DNA from 2 places in the Flavobacterium ginsenosidimutans genome. Region 1 is predicted to be linked to the other one. Evidence: riboswitches for the same ligand, from Rfam matches in the RefSeq annotation. Region 1 holds a riboswitch; the other holds the start of a gene.
What was found. A riboswitch is a leader RNA that binds a small molecule or an ion and turns the genes downstream of it on or off. The one in region 1 is predicted to bind S-adenosylmethionine.

Region 1 (9,116 bases):
ATAAATTTAACACAAACATACTAAATTGATAGGGTAATGGAAATTATTTAAGTTTTTACTTGGCTGATTAAAAAATAGTTCGCAACTTTGCCACGTTAAAAGAAAAGAAAGAAATGAAATTTACAGTTTGCAATATGATGTCTTGTAAGATGCCGGAATTATCCGCAGAGACACTATTGTAGTTATTTTTCAAATACTATATAAATAGAACCTCTGCCGAATAGCAGAGGTTTTTTTATGGCCTAAATAAAAGGTTTAGAAAAAAATATAAGAAAATTTCAATTTTAATTTGGTGGTTAAATAAATATTACTACTTTTACTCTATAGAAATAGTCGAGTTTAAAACAAGATAATTTTAAAAAATGAAAACAATAGCAAAAGGAAATATGATGTGTTGTAAAATGATGCAAATGTGCATCCCTCATTGCTGTTGCCAAAAGTGAAAGAGTAGAATCTTTGTTATAGTTAAGCTATAAGCCCTTTTGGTCGCCATCCGAAAGGGCTTTTTTATTTCAACACATTTAAAATTAAAATCATGAGAACATTAAATTCAATTGCATTAGAATATTTATTGAGAAACGATTCTCAACAAAACAATCATACATCAGAAGAAGTAACAAGAGAAACAACAAGAATAGAAAAAGAACAGAATGTAAAGCAAAAATCGTTGCTGTTCCAGTTGTATGAGCTTGAAGAAGAAGCGGAAGAATTCTTGGCTTAAAACTTCAAATTATAAAATTTCAAAAATCAATTACAATATATAATAGTATTAACAATATTAAAAAAACTAAGAAATCATGAGTACACAAAAATTTGCAACAAACGCACTACATGCAGGACACGATGTTACTAAAAATGCAGGAACAAGAGCCGTGCCTATTTATCAGACATCATCATACGTATTTAATAACGCAGATCACGCTGCCAATTTATTTGGTCTTGCAGAAGCTGGATTTATTTACACAAGATTAAATAACCCAACAAACGATGTTTTGGAACAGCGTTTAGCTGCGCTCGAAGGCGGAATCGGGGCTGTAGTTACGGCTTCTGGAGCATCGGCAATTTCGACAACTTTATTGACTTTGCTTAAAGCAGGAGATCATATTGTTGCATCAAACAGTTTATATGGAGGAACTTATAATCTTTTAAAAGTTACTTTACCAAGATTAGGAATTACAACAACATTTGTTGATCCTTCAAAACCTGAAAACTTTACCAAAGCAGCAAAAGAAAATACAAGAGCATTTTTTGTTGAATCTCTTGGAAATCCAAAATTAGATATATTGGATTTAAAAGGAATTTCGGCGGAAGCCAAAGCATTCAAAGTGCCATTTATAGTAGACAATACAGTTGCGACACCTTATTTATTAAACCCAATTAAATATGGTGCCGATATTGTAATTCACTCCTTAACTAAATATATTGCTGGAAACGGAACTTCATTAGGAGGCGTTATCATTGATGCTGGAAACTTTGACTGGTCTAACGGAAAATTCCCTGAATTTACTGAACCGTCTGCAGGATACCATGGATTAGTATATCACGAAGCTTTAGGAAATGCGGCTTTTATTGCAAAAGCTCGAATTGAAGGTTTACGTGATTTTGGTGCTGCTTTGAGTCCATTTAATGCTTTCCAGATCATTCAAGGATTAGAAACGCTGCCAATCCGAATCAAGAAACATAGCGAAAATGCTTTGGCTCTAGCTGAATGGTTAGAAAAACAAGATGAGGTAGTTTGGGTAAATTACCCAGGTTTAAAATCAAGCAAATATTACGATTTGGCTAAAGAATATTTACCGCAAGGCCAAAGCGGAATTATCACTTTTGGATTAAAAGGAGGTTTTGATGCTGCTAAAAAAGTAGTAGATGAAACTAAATTATTCTCTCTACTGGCAAATATTGGTGATACAAAATCATTAATTATTCATCCAGCAAGTACAACGCATCAGCAATTGACAGATGAAGAGCAAATAGAAACAGGAGTTTCTAAAGATTTGGTTCGTCTGTCTGTGGGAATTGAAGATATTGAGGATTTAATTGCTGATCTGGAAGCTGTTTTTGAGAGCGTTAAACTTTCTCAATACAGCATCAATAAAAATTAGGTTTTTTTGTTTTTTGTTTGAAAGATTGCCTTTAGCCATTGTGCTAAAGGTAATTTTTTGTGAAAAACATCTTTATAAATTAAACCATGTAGAGGCGCACTGCAGTGTGTCTTAATTGTGGTTAAAAACTAAAATGTTAGAAATTATGTCAAAGCTTAAAATAAACATTATCCTTTTCGGAATTGGAAATATCGGAAGCACTTTGATTAATCAGATTATTGAAAGTCAGGAATTTTTTCTTGAAAGCAAAAATGTTGATTTTCATTTTCCAATTATAACCAATTCAACGGTTGCTTTTTTTGAGAAAGAAGGTGTTGGGTATTCTTGGGAAACCAATTTCAGACAATTGGCAGTTCCTTTTAAGGTAGAAGATATTGTCGAGTTTGCACAAGAAAATGAATTCGAAAATCTAATTGCCGTTGATGCAACAGCTAGCGACGAACTCGTAAAACATTACAACACTTTAATTCAAAACGGATTTAATATTGTAGCAGTAAATAAGAAAGCCAACACGCTTCCGATCGATTTGTATAAAGAATTGCGTGCAAATCTTAAAAAGTACGACAAGGAATTTCTTTACGAAACTTCGGTCGACACTGGAATTCCAGTTTTACAGACTTTAAGAGATTTATATTATTCGGGAGAAAAAATCACTAAAATCCGAGGTGTTTTTTCAGATAATTTAAGTTATGTCTTTAACCGATTTTCATCTGAAGATGTTTCATTTTCATCTGTTTTAAAAGATGCAAGTCTTTTAGGTTTGATGAAATCGACATTTAAAGAGGATTTATCTGGAAATGATACCGCAAGAAAGCTTCTGATTTTGGCGAGAGAAATAGGAAAAGATTTTGAGCTTTCAGATATTAAAGTCAAACCCTTTATTACTGAACAGCATTTGGAGAAAAATGGCATCTTGAATAAAGAGGAAGTCGATAAGTCTTTTAAAATTGCTAAAATCACGCAAGCCGAAAATCATGTTTTGAGATTTGTTGGCGAATTTGATGTTGAAAAAGGAACTCTCGAAGTCAAATTAATTTCTGAACCAACAGATTCTCCAATCGGTCAATTGAAAGGCTCGGATACCATTTTTGAAATTTTCACGAAATCTTACGCGAATGTTCCTATTGTAATTCAGAGCGCACCGGCATGTAAACAAGCAATTTCGAGAGGAATTATAACCGATATTCTAAAAATTGCAGAAAGAATTAGAAATAAAGAGGCTATTTGGTCTTAAATTTTCTCAAAAAATAGAAAAATATAACCAATGTTCTTTGATAAACTGATTTGTTATAGGAAGTTTTAGAAGCGAAAAAAGCTTAATTCTACATTTTTTGTTCTTATTTATCTTACAATTGTATTTGTAAGGTGGTTTTTGTCGTGAAAAAACACATTTTCAACGAAATTTGTAATTAAATTCTTGAATTTCATTTGTGTAATAAAAAAAATATTTGCATATTTGTTATACCCAAAAACTACTAGAAATCAAATGAACTTAAAAGTCAACAAAATGTTTTGCGCCATTTCGGTTATTACCGAGGCTGGGTTGTCTATTGCTTAATAAATTGTAAGAAAACAATATATAGTAAGAGCCTCCCATAAAATATTTGGGAGGCTTTTTAATTTAACACAAATGCAAAATTTAAAATTACAATATAAATCACAGATGAATAAATCCTTACAGATGAACAAGATGTTTGCTGTCGCGCTTATTTGCGTACACGTCTGTCGATACTAAAAGTATAAATGAGTTTAAAAACTTAAACCCTTTTGGTATCTAAAAATCCAAAAGGGTTTTTTTATTCCCGAAAAGGGCTTAACACAAACATAAAAGAGAAATAAAGATTATAAAACGCAAACTGAACTAAAACTTAATATCATGAGCACATTGAACTACTTAGCAGAGAAAATTTCAAACTTGAAAAACAGAAGGACAAGAAAAAATAATCCGCCACCGCCAACAAACGAATTGGCTCACCCAAGATTCGGAATTACAGAAGAAGATAAAAGTACTGTAAAAAAAGTACCAAATTCTTTATTGTTTTTAATGTATTCAAAAGAGAATGAAACGCTTTTCATCTAAACAGAAAAGCGACATAAATTAGGTTAAAACCTGCATAATTTTACTGGGCATTTATGTTCGGTAAATTTTTGCGTATAATAGTTTTTGCTAAAGTAAGTCTCAGAAATTTAACAAACACTTTTAGATAAAATTTGTTTGTTAGAGAAATTAGTAGTTAATTTGCACTCGTTAAGTTCAAACACGTATTGAAATGTTATAAAGAAAGGACGAGGGATTAGACCCGATGAAGCCTTAGCAACCCTTCGGTAAAACGAAGAAGGTGCTACATTCTACCACGCCAAACGTGGAAAGATAACAACAAGATTTTTTCTAGTTAAACCTAGTTTTTCTTTCTAATATTTCCATATACAAATCAATAATACAACAGATTTGAAATTGGAAAATATACCAAATCCCATTATAATTCAAGATTTCATCACAGAAAGTGGTGCAACTTATCATTCTATACCATTAAGCTTTACGCTGGCAGGACAACCGCTGCACAGCGCGCCTATTGTTTTGGTTAATCATGCTTTAACTGGAAATTCGCAAGTTACTGGAGAAAATGGCTGGTGGAATGACTTAATTGGTCAAGGTAAAACCATTGATACTGATGTTTATACCATTTTGGCTTTTGATATTCCAGGAAACGGAAGCAATTCTTTCTTAATCGAAAATTATCTTGATTTTACAGCAAGAGACATTGCAAGAATCTTTATTGAAGGTGTAAAAATTTTAAATATCGAAAAGCTTTTTGCGGTTATCGGAGGTTCTGTTGGTGGCGGAATTGCTTGGGAAATTTTAGCTTTAGCGCCAAATATTACAGAAAATCTTATTCCGATTGCGAGTGACTGGAAATCTACGGATTGGCTTATCGCCAATTGCTTCCTGCAAGAACAGATTCTAAACAATTCTTCAAGACCAATTGAAGATGCGAGAATTCATGCCATGTTGTGTTACCGTTCGCCAGAATCATTTAAAGAAAAATTTCAGCGAACTGTAAATCAAGATCTTTTGATTTTTAATATCGAAAGCTGGCTCGCACATCACGGAAAAAAATTGCAGAAAAGATTCCAATTGTCTTCTTATAAATTAATGAATCAATTGCTTAAAACAATTGATATTACTAGAAATAGTGAAAGTTTTGAAAACTTATTGTCTAAAACAAAAGCTTCAATTCATATCGTAGGAATCAATTCAGACTTATTTTTTACGGCCAAAGAAAATGTCGAAACCTATGAGGAATTAAAGAAGTTTAAAGACAATGTTTTCTATAGCGAAATTGATTCGGTTCACGGACATGACGCTTTTTTAATCGAGTACAAACAATTAGATTATTTACTTGCCGACATTTTTAAGGCAGAAACAATAAAGAAATAAAATGAAAGTATTAAAATTTGGAGGTAAATCGTTAGCAAACGGAGAAGGACTTAATAAAGTTGTTTCAATCATTTCTGATAAAGTAAGTCAAGGTGAAAAAATTGCCGTTGTAGTTTCTGCACGTGGAAACGCTACTGATGAATTAGAATTTATTTTAAGCATTGCTGCTAAAAATGGCAGTTATAAAGAATTATTAGAAAATTTCAAAAAATATCAAATATCAGATTATCCGAATGTAGATTTATCGGAAGAATTTAATGTATTAGATAAACTTTTTGAAGGTGTAAGCTTAATTGGCGATTACAGCAAAAAAATCAAAGATCAGATTTTGTCAAAAGGAGAATTGCTTTCGGCTAAATTATTGACGGCTATTTTATTGGAAAAAGGAATTCCAGCCAATTTTGTAGATACGAGAGATTTGTTGAAAACCGATTCTAAATTTGGTGATGCACAGCCTTTAGAGCAGCTTTCAAAGAAAAACGTAGTCAATTATTTTAAAGAACATAACGGCGAAACGGTTAATATAGTTACGGGCTTCATTGGCTCAAACAACAACAACGACACAACTACTTTAGGTAGAAATGGCAGTAATTATACCGCTTCGTTAATCGCAAATTATTTAAATGCTGAAGAATTACAAAACTTCACGCACGTAGACGGAATCTATACTGCAAATCCAGATTTAGTTGCTGATGCGAAGAAAATTGAATATTTATCATTCAACGAAGCAAATGAGCTGGCAAATTTTGGTGCAACGATTTTACATGCTAAAACAATAATTCCGTTATTAGAAAAAAACATTCCGTTACGAATTTTAAATACGTTCAACCACGAAAACCGTGGAACTTTAATTACATCTGATTCTTCTAAAGAAGGAATTAAAACGCTTTCTGTTTTAGAAAATGTATCATTAGTAAATCTTGAAGGACGCGGATTACTTGGAAAAGCGGGAGTTGATGCTCGAATTTTTAAAGTAATGGGCGATCACAATATTAGTGTAAGCATCATTTCTCAAGGTTCTTCAGAAAGAGGAATCGGACTTGTTGTGGCAACAGAAAAAGCTACTCTTGCAATGGTGGAATTAGAAAAAGAATTCGAAAATGACTTTTATTCTAAAGACGTAAATCAAATTACGGTAACAGATAATGTATCAGTAATTTCGATTATTGGACAGGATTTGAGTACTTTTCATAAACCATATACCGCTTTAATCAAAAATAAAATTGTTCCGATTTTGTTCAACAACACGGTAACGGGTAAAAACGTGAGTTTAGTTGTTAAAAAAGAGGAATTAAATAAAGCTTTAAACGTAATTCACGGAGAGATTTTTGGTGTTTCTAAAAAGATCAACATTGCGATTTTCGGCCACGGATTAGTTGGAGGGACTTTAATCAACCAGATTTTAGAATCGGCTGCTGCAATTGAAAAACGTAAAGATATTAAGCTAAATGTGTTTGCAATTGCAAATTCTAAAAAACTGCTTTTGAATAAATACGGTGTTAACAGCAATTGGAAAAACGAAATTGCGACTAAAGGCGAGGCTTACACCATTAAAGATATTATCGCTTATGCGAATGAACATCATTTAGAAAACTTAATTGCAATTGACAATACAGCAAGCGCTACTTTCGTTGAGAATTATATCCCACTTGTAGAAAGCAGTTTCGATTTGATTTCTTCGAATAAAGTAGCAAATACGTTAACTTATGGTTTTTATAAAGAACTAAGAAAAGCTTTGGCAGAAAATCAAAAGAATTACTTATATGAAACCAATGTTGGAGCAGGGTTGCCGTTAATTGATACCATTAAATTATTGCACCTTTCTGGAGAAAACATCACAAAAATAAAAGGAGTTTTCTCTGGGACATTAAGTTATTTATTCAATAATTTCTCAGCGAAAGATGCGCCGTTTAGCGAAATCTTGCAAGAAGCAATTGATAACGGATACACAGAGCCAGATCCACGTGAGGATTTATGCGGAAATGATGTTGGTAGAAAATTATTAATTTTAGCTAGAGAATTGGATTTGCAAAATGAATTTGAGGAAATCTCAATTCAGAATTTAATTCCAGAACACTTACGTGAAGGAAGTGCCGCAGATTTCTTAACGAAATTAAAAGAATTTGATCCAATTTATGCTAAAATAAAAGCAGAGCAACAGCCAAATCACGTTTTAAGATATATTGGTGAATTGTCTGGAGATTTGCAGAATGATAAAGGAAATTTAGAAGTAAAATTAGTTTCAGTACCAAAAGATACTGCATTGGGCGGATTAAAAGGTTCTGATTCTTTCTTCGAAATTTACACAGAATCTTACGGAGATCGTCCAATTGTTATTCAGGGAGCTGGTGCAGGTTCTGCGGTAACGGCGAGAGGAGTTTTCGGAGATATTTTGAGATTATCTGATAAAGGGTAATTGATTTTAGATTGCAGATTTTAGACTGTAGATTTTTGATTTGAATTAAAAAACAAAAAAATAACAACACAATGAAAGTAACTTTAAACAGAGTAAATGACGCATTTCATTTTAAAGTAAAAAATGAACGCGGACACATAGTTGACGTTGACAGCAGAGCCGAATTTGGCGGAAGCGATTTAGGTGCAAGTCCAATGGAATTGGTATTAATGGGAGTTGCGGGATGCAGCGCTATTGATATGATTTCAATCTTGAAAAAGCAACGTCAGGAAATTACTTCTTTTAATGCTGAGGTTGAAGGAACACGAGTTCAGATTGAAGAAGCAAAACCTTTCAAAGAAATCGATGTGGTTTTTTATTTAGAAGGAGAAATCAACCCTGATAAAGCAAAAAAAGCGGCACAGCTTTCTTTCGAGAAATACTGTTCGGTAGCTAAAACGGTTGAACCAACAGCGACAATTAAATACAAAGTTGTCTTGAACAACGAAGCTTTATAAATTAGATAATTAGTCAATTAGAAGATTAGATAATGCTTAAGCTTAGCATAAATAATTGACTTGTTTTAATTTGAATTTCAGTTTTTAAAACTTGAAACCTGAAACCTCAAACTTGAAACAAAAAAACAAAAAACAACACAATGAATACAGAAGAATTTGGTTTTGAAACACAAGCCATCAGAACACAATTAGAAAGATCTCAATATTTAGAACACTCGGTGCCTTTGTACCTTTCGTCAAGCTTCGTTTTTGAAGATGCTGAAGACATGAGAGCTTCTTTTACAGAAGAAAAAGAAAGAAATATTTACAGCCGTTTCAGCAATCCAAACACTTCAGAGTTTGTAGACAAGATCTGCAAAATGGAAGGGGCTGAGTCTGGTTATGCTTTTGCAACAGGAATGGCGGCAGTATATTCTACTTTTGCAGCGTTATTGAATTCTGGAGATCATATTGTTTCTGCGAGCAGTGTTTTTGGTTCGACTCATGCTTTGTTTATGACTTATTTTCCAAAATGGAATATCGAAACTTCTTATTTCGAAATCAATAAGCCAGAAACAATCGAAAGTTTCATTAAACCAAACACAAAAATTTTATACGCAGAATCTCCAACAAATCCAGGAGTTGATGTAATTGACTTAGAATTGTTAGGAAATATTGCTAAA
Region 2 (9,116 bases), 2.0 Mb from region 1:
ACAAGAAATTAGAAATAGTTGGAAAGAAGGCTTGATCGAGTTTAAAAAAATGAGAGCTAAATATTTGATTTATAAGTAATATCTTTCAGTTTTGTTATGTATTATTTTAAATTCAAGTAAAATAGAATAGAATTTCAACCGGACTAGTTATAATTGTAAAACTGGAATACTTTATTGGTACGGTAAGCACCTACTTTTGCCAAAAAAAATAGTAAACCAAAATGAAAAAAATCTATTTTGCTGTTTTTACAGTAATTTGTTCCAATTTTTACGCACAGACAAAGAATGATTCCATAAACCAAATGGATGAAGTCATTATTAATGAAGGCCGTTTTAATACACCTATTTCTAAACAAAATAGAAACGTTTATGTTATTTCTAGCGAAACGATTAAAAAGCTGCCTGGTAGAACATTGCAAGAAGTATTGCAATATGCAAATGGAGTAGATATCAGACAAAGAGGGCCGTTTGGAACTCAAGCCGACATTAGTGTTGATGGTGGAAGTTTTGAGCAAACTGTTGTTCTATTGAACGGAGCAAAAGTAATCGACTCGCAAACTGCACATAATATGTTGAATCTTCCTCTTCCGGTTGAAGCAATTGAAAGAATTGAAGTAGTTCGTGGTCCGGCTGCGAGAATTTACGGAATTAACAGTTTAACTGGAGCAATTAATATCATTACAAAAAAACCAACCGATTCTGGTTTTATGGTAAGCACTTATGCAGGTTCTAATTTCGAAAAAGATACGCAAGATACAGGAGATACTTTTTACGGAACAGGAATTCAGGCTGGAGCTGTTTTAGGTAAAGAAAAACAACAGCATTTAATCTTCGCTTCGCACGATAAAAGCAATGGTTACCGCTACAATACAGCATTCGAAAACAATAAAATTTTCTATCAAGGAAATGTGCAGATCAATGATAAAAACGAAATTTTAGGTTCTGCTGGTTACATTAATAACGGATTTGGTGCAAACGGATTTTACGCAGCGCCGGGAGATAAAAACTCTACAGAAATTGTTCAGACTACATTTGCTAACATTCAGTCAAATCATCAAATTACGGACAGTTGGAAAATTATGCCGAGAGTAACTTACAGATACAATTATGATGATTATCGTTATTTAGGAAACTCAAATTTGGCAGTTGGAAGAAGTCAGCATTATACGAATTCAATAGCGGGAGAATTGAACTCTACAGTTAAATTATCTAAAGGAGAAATTGGTTTTGGAGCTGAATTCAGAAACGAAAATATTCACTCTTCAAACATTGGAGATCACGATCGCGAAAATGTTGGATTGTATGCAGAATATAGAAGAAGCTTTACTGAAAAATTAGATGTAAATATCGGAACATATTTAAACTATAATTCAGATTATAAATGGCAGATTTATCCTGGAATTGATGCAAGTTATGCAATTACTGATGCCTTTAAAATTATTGGAAATGTTGGTACAAGCCAAAGAATTCCTTCGTTTACTGATTTGTATTTGAAGCAAACAGGAAATATTGGAAACCCAGATTTAGATTCAGAAAATGCATTTCAGAGCGAAATTGGATTTAAATACAACAAAAGAGCTTTGAGTTTGAATGCAAATTATTTCTACAGAAAAATTGACAATTATATCGATTGGATGCGTAATGAAACAACCGTGCCTTGGCAAAGTCAGAATACTGGAGATTTGAACACAAATGGAATCAACTTACGTGGAACTTACAGATTTGATTTCTCTAAAGATTCTAGATTGAACATTCTTCTTGGATACACTTATTTAGATTCAGAATTCAAAACTGCCCGTACAGAAACATATTCAAAATATGCAATTTCTTCTTTAAAACATCAAATTACCAATACGATAGATTATCAGTTTAAAAATCTGTCTGTAATGTTTGCAACTCGTTTTAATGAAAGAATTACAGGACCTTCTTACTGGGTAAATGATTTTAGAGTAAGTCAGACAATCAATAAATTCACCATTTTCTTAGATGGACAAAATATTTTCAATGCAACTTATTATGAAGTAGGTGCAGTGCCACTGCCTTCAAGATGGCTTACATTGGGAGTTAAGCTGGTTACTTTTTAAAATTACTTTTAGGGATTTAGATTGGTATAAAGCCTGTAAACTTAGTGTTTACAGGCTTTATTCTTTTATTAACGATTGCTGTTCTTTATCAAACTAAAAAGCAAAAAATAAGTTTTATTTTACAATTCAAAACATAATGTTCTTTTTTACAATTTCTTAATCAATGTTGGAAATATTTTGCTTAATTTTAGTGAACTGTTAAATAGAATCATATAAAATTTCTACAAAATGATGTAACAGCCCCTTAACTTAATTTGTTGAATTTTACGAGTCTACGTTATGAAGTAATAATCATACTTTCAATTTGTGATGGTATAAAAATAGTTAGACAAATGGATACAAGAAATGAACAAAACGGTTTGTTCCAAGATGGAATCGATCGTACTCAAGAATCAAATTGGGATCCTATTTTTGGTTATCAAATGTATTTTCCAAGTGATGAAAATAAGGATGAACAATTAAAAGAAAGAAACAATCCGATTCAACAGCAAAATACAGGAGATTGGGGTGATGATGACGATTACGAGGAACTTAGGCATAAAAATAATTTCCATAGAGATATTTCTGAAAATGATGCAACCAAAACGGATTAAAAGGATACAAAAGAGCGGAATTTTTCCGCTCTTTTTTGTTAGAGTTAATTCAATAAAAAACATCTGTATAGGAAACTGCAAGCTTCTTTCCTCTTAATCGAGTTGATACTATTTGATTTCTATAACAGGTTTTTAAAATTGTGTAAAGAAGTTTGCGATAGAGGTTTTAACTTTATAAATAAGATTTTAAAAAATATAATAATGAAAACGATATTAAAAACGAAAATCGCTTTTTTCATTCTATTGATTGGATTGGTATTTTCTTGTAAAAAGAATGAAACTCCAACAACAGATTCTTATGAAAATGATTCGATTCAAAATACGTTTGATACAGTTGGACCTGAAGTAGATACAATTAATATGGATACTACAGAAACCATTAGTACAGATACTATAAAAAAGTAGGAATTAATTAAAATTTAAAGTTTAAAAGCCAAATCTTAGAGTTTGGCTTTTTCGATTTTTAAATTCCATTTTAACTGATGTTTAAGTGACAAGGTTTTTCTCTATATTTGAGAAAGAATTTTAACAAATTCGGAAGGCCTTTGGAAAAAATCATACAGCATTAGAAATTATTTTAACTCAAAACTATAATGGAGCTAATAAATAATTTAGACCTTTTTCAAACTGTTTTTAATTCTGCGCCTAACGGTATTGCAGTTTTAAAATCTTTATATGATAAAAAAGGCAAGGTCGAAGATTTCTCCATTTTGCTGTTTAATACCTACATTATAAATTGGATCAATATTGCTGATTATAAGGGCAAAAGATTCAGCGAAGTTTTTTCTAAAATTGAAAAAACTAATATTCTCCAAAAAATTATTGAAACTGCAGAAACAGGAATTACAACTAATTTTGAAAATTGGTATGGAGATGAAAATGCCAAAAAATGGTTCAAATTTACTACAGTAAAACAAGGCGAATTATTGGTGGTGACGATGGAAGATATCACTGAAAAGAAAAATGCAGAAAACGCTTTGAATAATGCATTAATTGATGCCGAAAAACAAAAAAGACTTTACAATTCTATAATAAATGCAACTCCCGATCTAGTTTATGTATTTGATCTTGATTATAAGTTCACGTATGCAAACAAAGCCTTATTGAGTATGTGGGGCAAAACGGCAGAAGATGCGATCGGGCGTGGGCTAAGAGAAAATGGTTATGAAGATTGGCATGCCGAAATGCATGAACAAGAAATAGACACCGTAGTTGCCGAAAAAAGAGCCGTAAGAGGAACTGTTTCTTTTCCGCACGCAGAATTAGGAAGGAGAATTTATGATTATATTTTAGTTCCAGTATTTAATGAAAAAGGAGAAGTTGAAGTTGTTGCTGGAACAACAAGAGATATTACTGAAATTAAACTGGCAGAAGAAAAACTGCAACAAAGCGAGAGTCGTTTCAGAAAAATGATTCACCAAACACCTGCACCAACTTTAGTGCTTAGAGGAGATGATCTCATAATTGAACAGATAAACACGCACATGCTTCAAATGATTGGTCGAGGCCAAGAAGTTATTGGCATGCGATTGATTGATGTTTTGCCAGAACTAGAAGGTCAGTACGTTTGGGAACAGCTTTTAAAAGTTTATAATGAAGGAATTCCTTTTGACCAAAGCGAAGTTTTGGTTCCGCATAATCGTACGGGAGAATTAAAAGATTACTACTATAATCTGGCCTATCGTCCGTTGATTGAAGATGGTCAGATAACTGGAATGATACAAGTGGCGGTTGAAGTTACACAGCAAGTTGTAGCGCGCCAAAAAATGGAAGAAAGCGAAAGCCGTTTTAGAGCGCTAGTCAATGCATCATCTGATTTAGTCTATCGAATGGATGCCGATTGGATGATTATGCAAAATCTTGAAGGAGATGGGCGTTTATCTAATTCTGGCGAAAAACGTGTTAATTGGCTGGATAAATTTATTCATCCAAATGATTTAAGAAGAGCAGTAGATCTTATTTCTAAATCTATAATAGAAAAAAGCATTTTCGAAATGGAACACAGAGTGATAAATCCAGACGATTCTATAGGATGGGTTTTTTCTAGAGTAGTTCCAATATTAGACGATCAAGAAAAGATCATTGAATGGTTTGGTGCATCTAGCGATATTACTTCGCAGAAAGAGCTTCAAAATGTAATTACAGAAAGCGAAGAAAAATTTAGGCAGCTCGCAGATTTAGTTCCGCAAATTATTTGGACAGCCAATCCAGACGGTTTTGTTGATTATTATAACAGTCGCTGGTACGAATACACCGGTTATGAAGAACATGAATTTGGAGATTCAAGCTGGATTTCAAAATTGCATCCTGATGATGTTTATTTAGTGTCAAAAGGCTGGCACGAAAGTGTTCATGCAGGTTCTTCTTATCAGCTTGAATTTCGTTTAAGAAATGCAAATACTGGAGGATATCGATGGTTTTTAAGTAAAGCGGTTCCAATCAAAGATAAAGAAGGAATAATCAATAAATGGTTTGGTACCTGCACTGATATTCATGAACAAAAATCAACTACTGAAAAGCTAGAAATTTTGGTAGCCGAACGAACGAAAGAATTACAGCGTTCTAATGACGATTTGCAGCAATTCGCTCATGTTGCTTCGCACGATTTAAAAGAACCGATTAGAAAAATTAAAACATTTGTCAGTCGTCTCGAAGATCATTTGGAAGGACAATTAGACGAATCTGCTTCGAAATTTTTTGATAGAATTCATGTCGCGGCAGATCGTATGTTTAACATGATTGATGGCGTATTGGCCTATTCTAAAATCAATGCCGATTCGCAAAAAGCTACAATTGTCGATTTAAATGAAACCATTAAAAACATAGAAACTGATCTGGAAATCGTGCTTCAAAAAACAGGCGCAAAAATTTATTACCAAGATCTTCCCGTTTTAGAAGGAGCTTCTGTTTTATTATATCAATTGTTTTACAACCTGATTAATAATTCTATTAAATTTGCTAAAGAAGATACCGCTTCGGAAATTATTATTACTGCGAAAGAACAAATTGAAGAGGATAAAAAATTTGCAATTATTACGGTAGAAGATAACGGAATTGGTTTTGATCTTGATCAAACAGGCCGTATATTTGAGACGTTTACACGACTTAATTCTAAAGACCGTTATGAAGGAACTGGCTTAGGATTATCGCTTTGTAAAAAAATAGCGGAACGCCACGGCGGAAGTATTACTGCTTCTGGAGTTCCAAATAAAGGAGCTGTTTTTATTATAACATTGCCATTTGAGCAAAAAGAAAAAGACATTTAAATATGATAAAAAAAATAATTCTATTAGCTGATGACGATAGGGATGACGCAGAAATGTTTTGCGAGGCATTGGCCGATATAGATGAAAATATTATTTGTCATTGCGCAGAAAATGGAAGCGAAGCTTTAAAAATGATAGAGAAACAAAATGAAATTCCTGAAGTTGTTTTTCTAGACTTGAATATGCCTATAATGAACGGCTGGGAATGTTTGAAACAATTAAAATCGGATGAGCGTTATAAAAACATTCCTGTAATTATGATTTCGACTTCTTCGTATAAAAATGATATGGATACCGCTGCAAATCTTGGCGCTGTCTGTTATTTCATAAAACCAACCAATTTTAAAGACTTAAAAGAAGTTCTACGATCTATTACTACAAATCTAGAAAACGGGTTGAAAGAATCGCTTTCTAATCTGGAAACGAACAAATATCTTTATGTTTTTCTTTAAAAAGAAGTGAAATTTATTCTCTGTTTTTGATAAAACGTATGAATTTATTTTATAAAACGAATTATCATTAAAAATATTTTTAGCTTTTAATGCCTTGATTTTATTGATATTGAAGTTGTTTTTCAACTCAATTAAAAATAAAATTCAAAAAAAACAATTTTAAACTTGACTAATTCTGTAGAATTAATATATATTTGTATCACAGAAAATTTATAAAATGATACTTATCCAGAAAGACTGAGGGAATAGGCCCGATGAAGTCTTAGCAACCTGTTGCCGAATAAGGTGCTAAATCCTTCCGTTAAACGGACAGATAAGAAAAGATTTCCTCAAAATCTGAATAAGATCATCAACGTTAAATCTTTATTTTTTTAAAATGAAAGCAGACTTGATATTATACGCCGGTTACGAACTTTTGAATTCAATTTTTGAAGAATATAGTCTTGCCACTTTTCGAATGTGAAAACATAATCTCTCTTAGATCTTCTTTTTAAAATATTATTCGCTAATACTTTTTGGCATTGGCCTGAAACTCTTTTGTCTAATCTTAAAACTAAAAATAAAATGAAAAAAATACTATTAGGTTTTGCCTTGTTTCTTGGAGTTTTTCAAACTCAGGCACAGGAAAGTAATTTACAATTAAAAGGAACAGTTGTCGATACTGTGGCGCAATATGTTTATCTGCAAAAGTTTCACAATAAAATGTTTACAACTATTGATTCGGTAAAAGTAAAAGACGGAAATTTTAGCTTTAAAACAAAAGTAAAAACACCAGAATTATACGGATTGAGCGTAAATACAGCAAGTTCGCCATTGTATATTTTCTTAGAAAAAACACCAATTACGGTTCAATTAAATCCGAAGAAATATTACAGCAATTCGGTTGTAGAAGGTTCGGCTTCTCAAGATTTGTTCGAAACTTATAAAAAGACGAAAGATGTAGAAATCAGCAAATTCATTACAGAACATCCAAATTCTTTGGTTTCTGCATACGTTTTATACAGAAACTGGTCGTATCGATTGTCTCCAGAACAGATTACACAAAATATTGCTTTGCTAGATAAAAGTCTTCAAAGTACCACTTACGTGAAAGAACTTAAAGAACTGGTTACCGTTTTAGACGGATTAGCGATTGGTAAAAAAGCCCCTGATTTTACTGCTAATGATCCTGAAGGAAAACCAGTTCGTCTTTACCAAAATTTAAAAGGCTACACTTTAGTTGATTTTTGGGCTTCATGGTGTGGTCCTTGCCGAAAAGAAAATCCAAATATCGTTGCTGCGTACAAAGAATTTCATGATAAAGGATTCAACATTGTAGCAATTTCATTGGATAAAAAGAAAGAAAATTGGATTAAAGGAATTCAAGATGATAACTTGACATGGACACATGTTTCTGATTTACTTTTCTGGAATAGTGCTGTTGCCAAACTTTATGGAGTAAGAGCTATTCCTGCTAATTATTTAGTGGATTCGAAAGGAATAATTGTTGCAAAAAATCTTCATGGAGAAGAATTGCAATCTACTTTAAAAGCGCTTGTGGAGAATAAAATTTAATAAAGAATGCGCAATCTTGTCATCCTGACGAAGGAAGGATCTCCGCAAGAAGCTCCTCAAAAAAGGCAATCAATCTTTGCGGAACATAGGACGGAGATTCCTCGTTCCTCGGAATGACAAAAATTGAGAAAGAATAAATTTAGTTAATTAAAAAAATGATAAGGAAATGAATGCTATTGAGTCAACAACGAAACCAACAGAATCTGAATGTTACTTTTCTAAATTTAGAGAAAACACAGTAGGAATAGATCATATTTTTGAATCGGTTTATGGAGAACAAAATCTCGTTTATGCAGATTGGGTTGCCAGCGGAAGGTTGTACGTTCCGATTGAAGATATAATGCTTAATAAAATTGGTCCGATGATTGCCAACACGCATTCATTTTCAAGTCAGACAGGAAAAACTTCTACATACGCTTATCAGCATGCAAGGGAAATTATCAAAAAATCGGTTAATGCAAAAGACTCTGATGTTTTGGTGACAACAGGAACTGGAATGACGGCGGCTTTATCAAAATTGCAGCGCATTATTGGTTTGAGAAAAAACCACGAAAATGAACAAGATAAACCTGTAGTTTTTATCACGCACATGGAGCATCATTCCAATCAAGTTTCGTGGTATGAAACCAATGCTGAAGTTGTGATTCTTTCGCCTGACGAAAATAATTTAGTAGATCCAAAAGTCCTTTCAGAAGAAATTAAAAAATATGCTGATAGAAGTATAAAAATTGGTTCGTTTACAGCTTGTTCGAATGTTACAGGAATTATTACGCCTTATCATGAATTAGCTAAAATCATGCATCAAAATGGCGGTTTATGTTTTGTCGATTTTGCAGCTTCTGCGCCTTATGTAGAGATCGATATGCATCCAAAAGATCCAGAACAGCAATTGGATGCTATTTTCTTTTCTCCACATAAATTTTTGGGAGGACCTGGAACTTGCGGAGTTTTGGTTTTCGATGAAAAATTATATCAATCTGAGTTTCCTGATAATCCGGGAGGCGGAAATGTAAAATGGACAAATCCGTTAGGAAATTATTGTTACAGCGATGTAATAGAAGTTAGGGAAGATGGAGGAACTCCAGGATTTCTTCAGGTAATTCGAACAGCTTTGGCTTTAGAATTAAAAGAAAAAATGACCGTTGACAAGATTGCCAAAAGAGAAAA

Region 2: it holds a riboswitch for S-adenosylmethionine, as region 1 does, so the genes downstream of both, V6624_RS22335 (TlpA disulfide reductase family protein) here and V6624_RS07430 (alpha/beta fold hydrolase) in region 1, are expected to answer to the same signal.

Annotation. Positions count from the first base shown of each region.
Region 1 is NZ_CP147988.1:1,672,013-1,681,128, reverse strand. Features, by position in the region: gene V6624_RS07450 (hypothetical protein) at 536-721, shown strand; gene V6624_RS07445 (O-acetylhomoserine aminocarboxypropyltransferase/cysteine synthase family protein) at 798-2,102, shown strand; gene V6624_RS07440 (aspartate kinase) at 2,248-3,336, shown strand; gene V6624_RS07435 (hypothetical protein) at 3,979-4,182, shown strand; SAM riboswitch class I at 4,373-4,480, shown strand; gene V6624_RS07430 (alpha/beta fold hydrolase) at 4,558-5,541, shown strand; gene thrA (bifunctional aspartate kinase/homoserine dehydrogenase I) at 5,543-7,957, shown strand; gene V6624_RS07420 (OsmC family protein) at 8,029-8,454, shown strand; gene V6624_RS07415 (trans-sulfuration enzyme family protein) at 8,595-9,116, shown strand, end outside.
Region 2 is NZ_CP147988.1:5,216,452-5,225,567, reverse strand. Features, by position in the region: gene V6624_RS22365 (DUF1343 domain-containing protein) at 1-79, shown strand, start outside; gene V6624_RS22360 (TonB-dependent receptor plug domain-containing protein) at 222-2,084, shown strand; gene V6624_RS22355 (hypothetical protein) at 2,417-2,677, shown strand; gene V6624_RS22350 (hypothetical protein) at 2,879-3,082, shown strand; gene V6624_RS22345 (PAS domain S-box protein) at 3,271-5,943, shown strand; gene V6624_RS22340 (response regulator) at 5,946-6,395, shown strand; SAM riboswitch class I at 6,617-6,715, shown strand; gene V6624_RS22335 (TlpA disulfide reductase family protein) at 6,960-7,949, shown strand; gene V6624_RS22330 (aminotransferase class V-fold PLP-dependent enzyme) at 8,116-9,116, shown strand, end outside.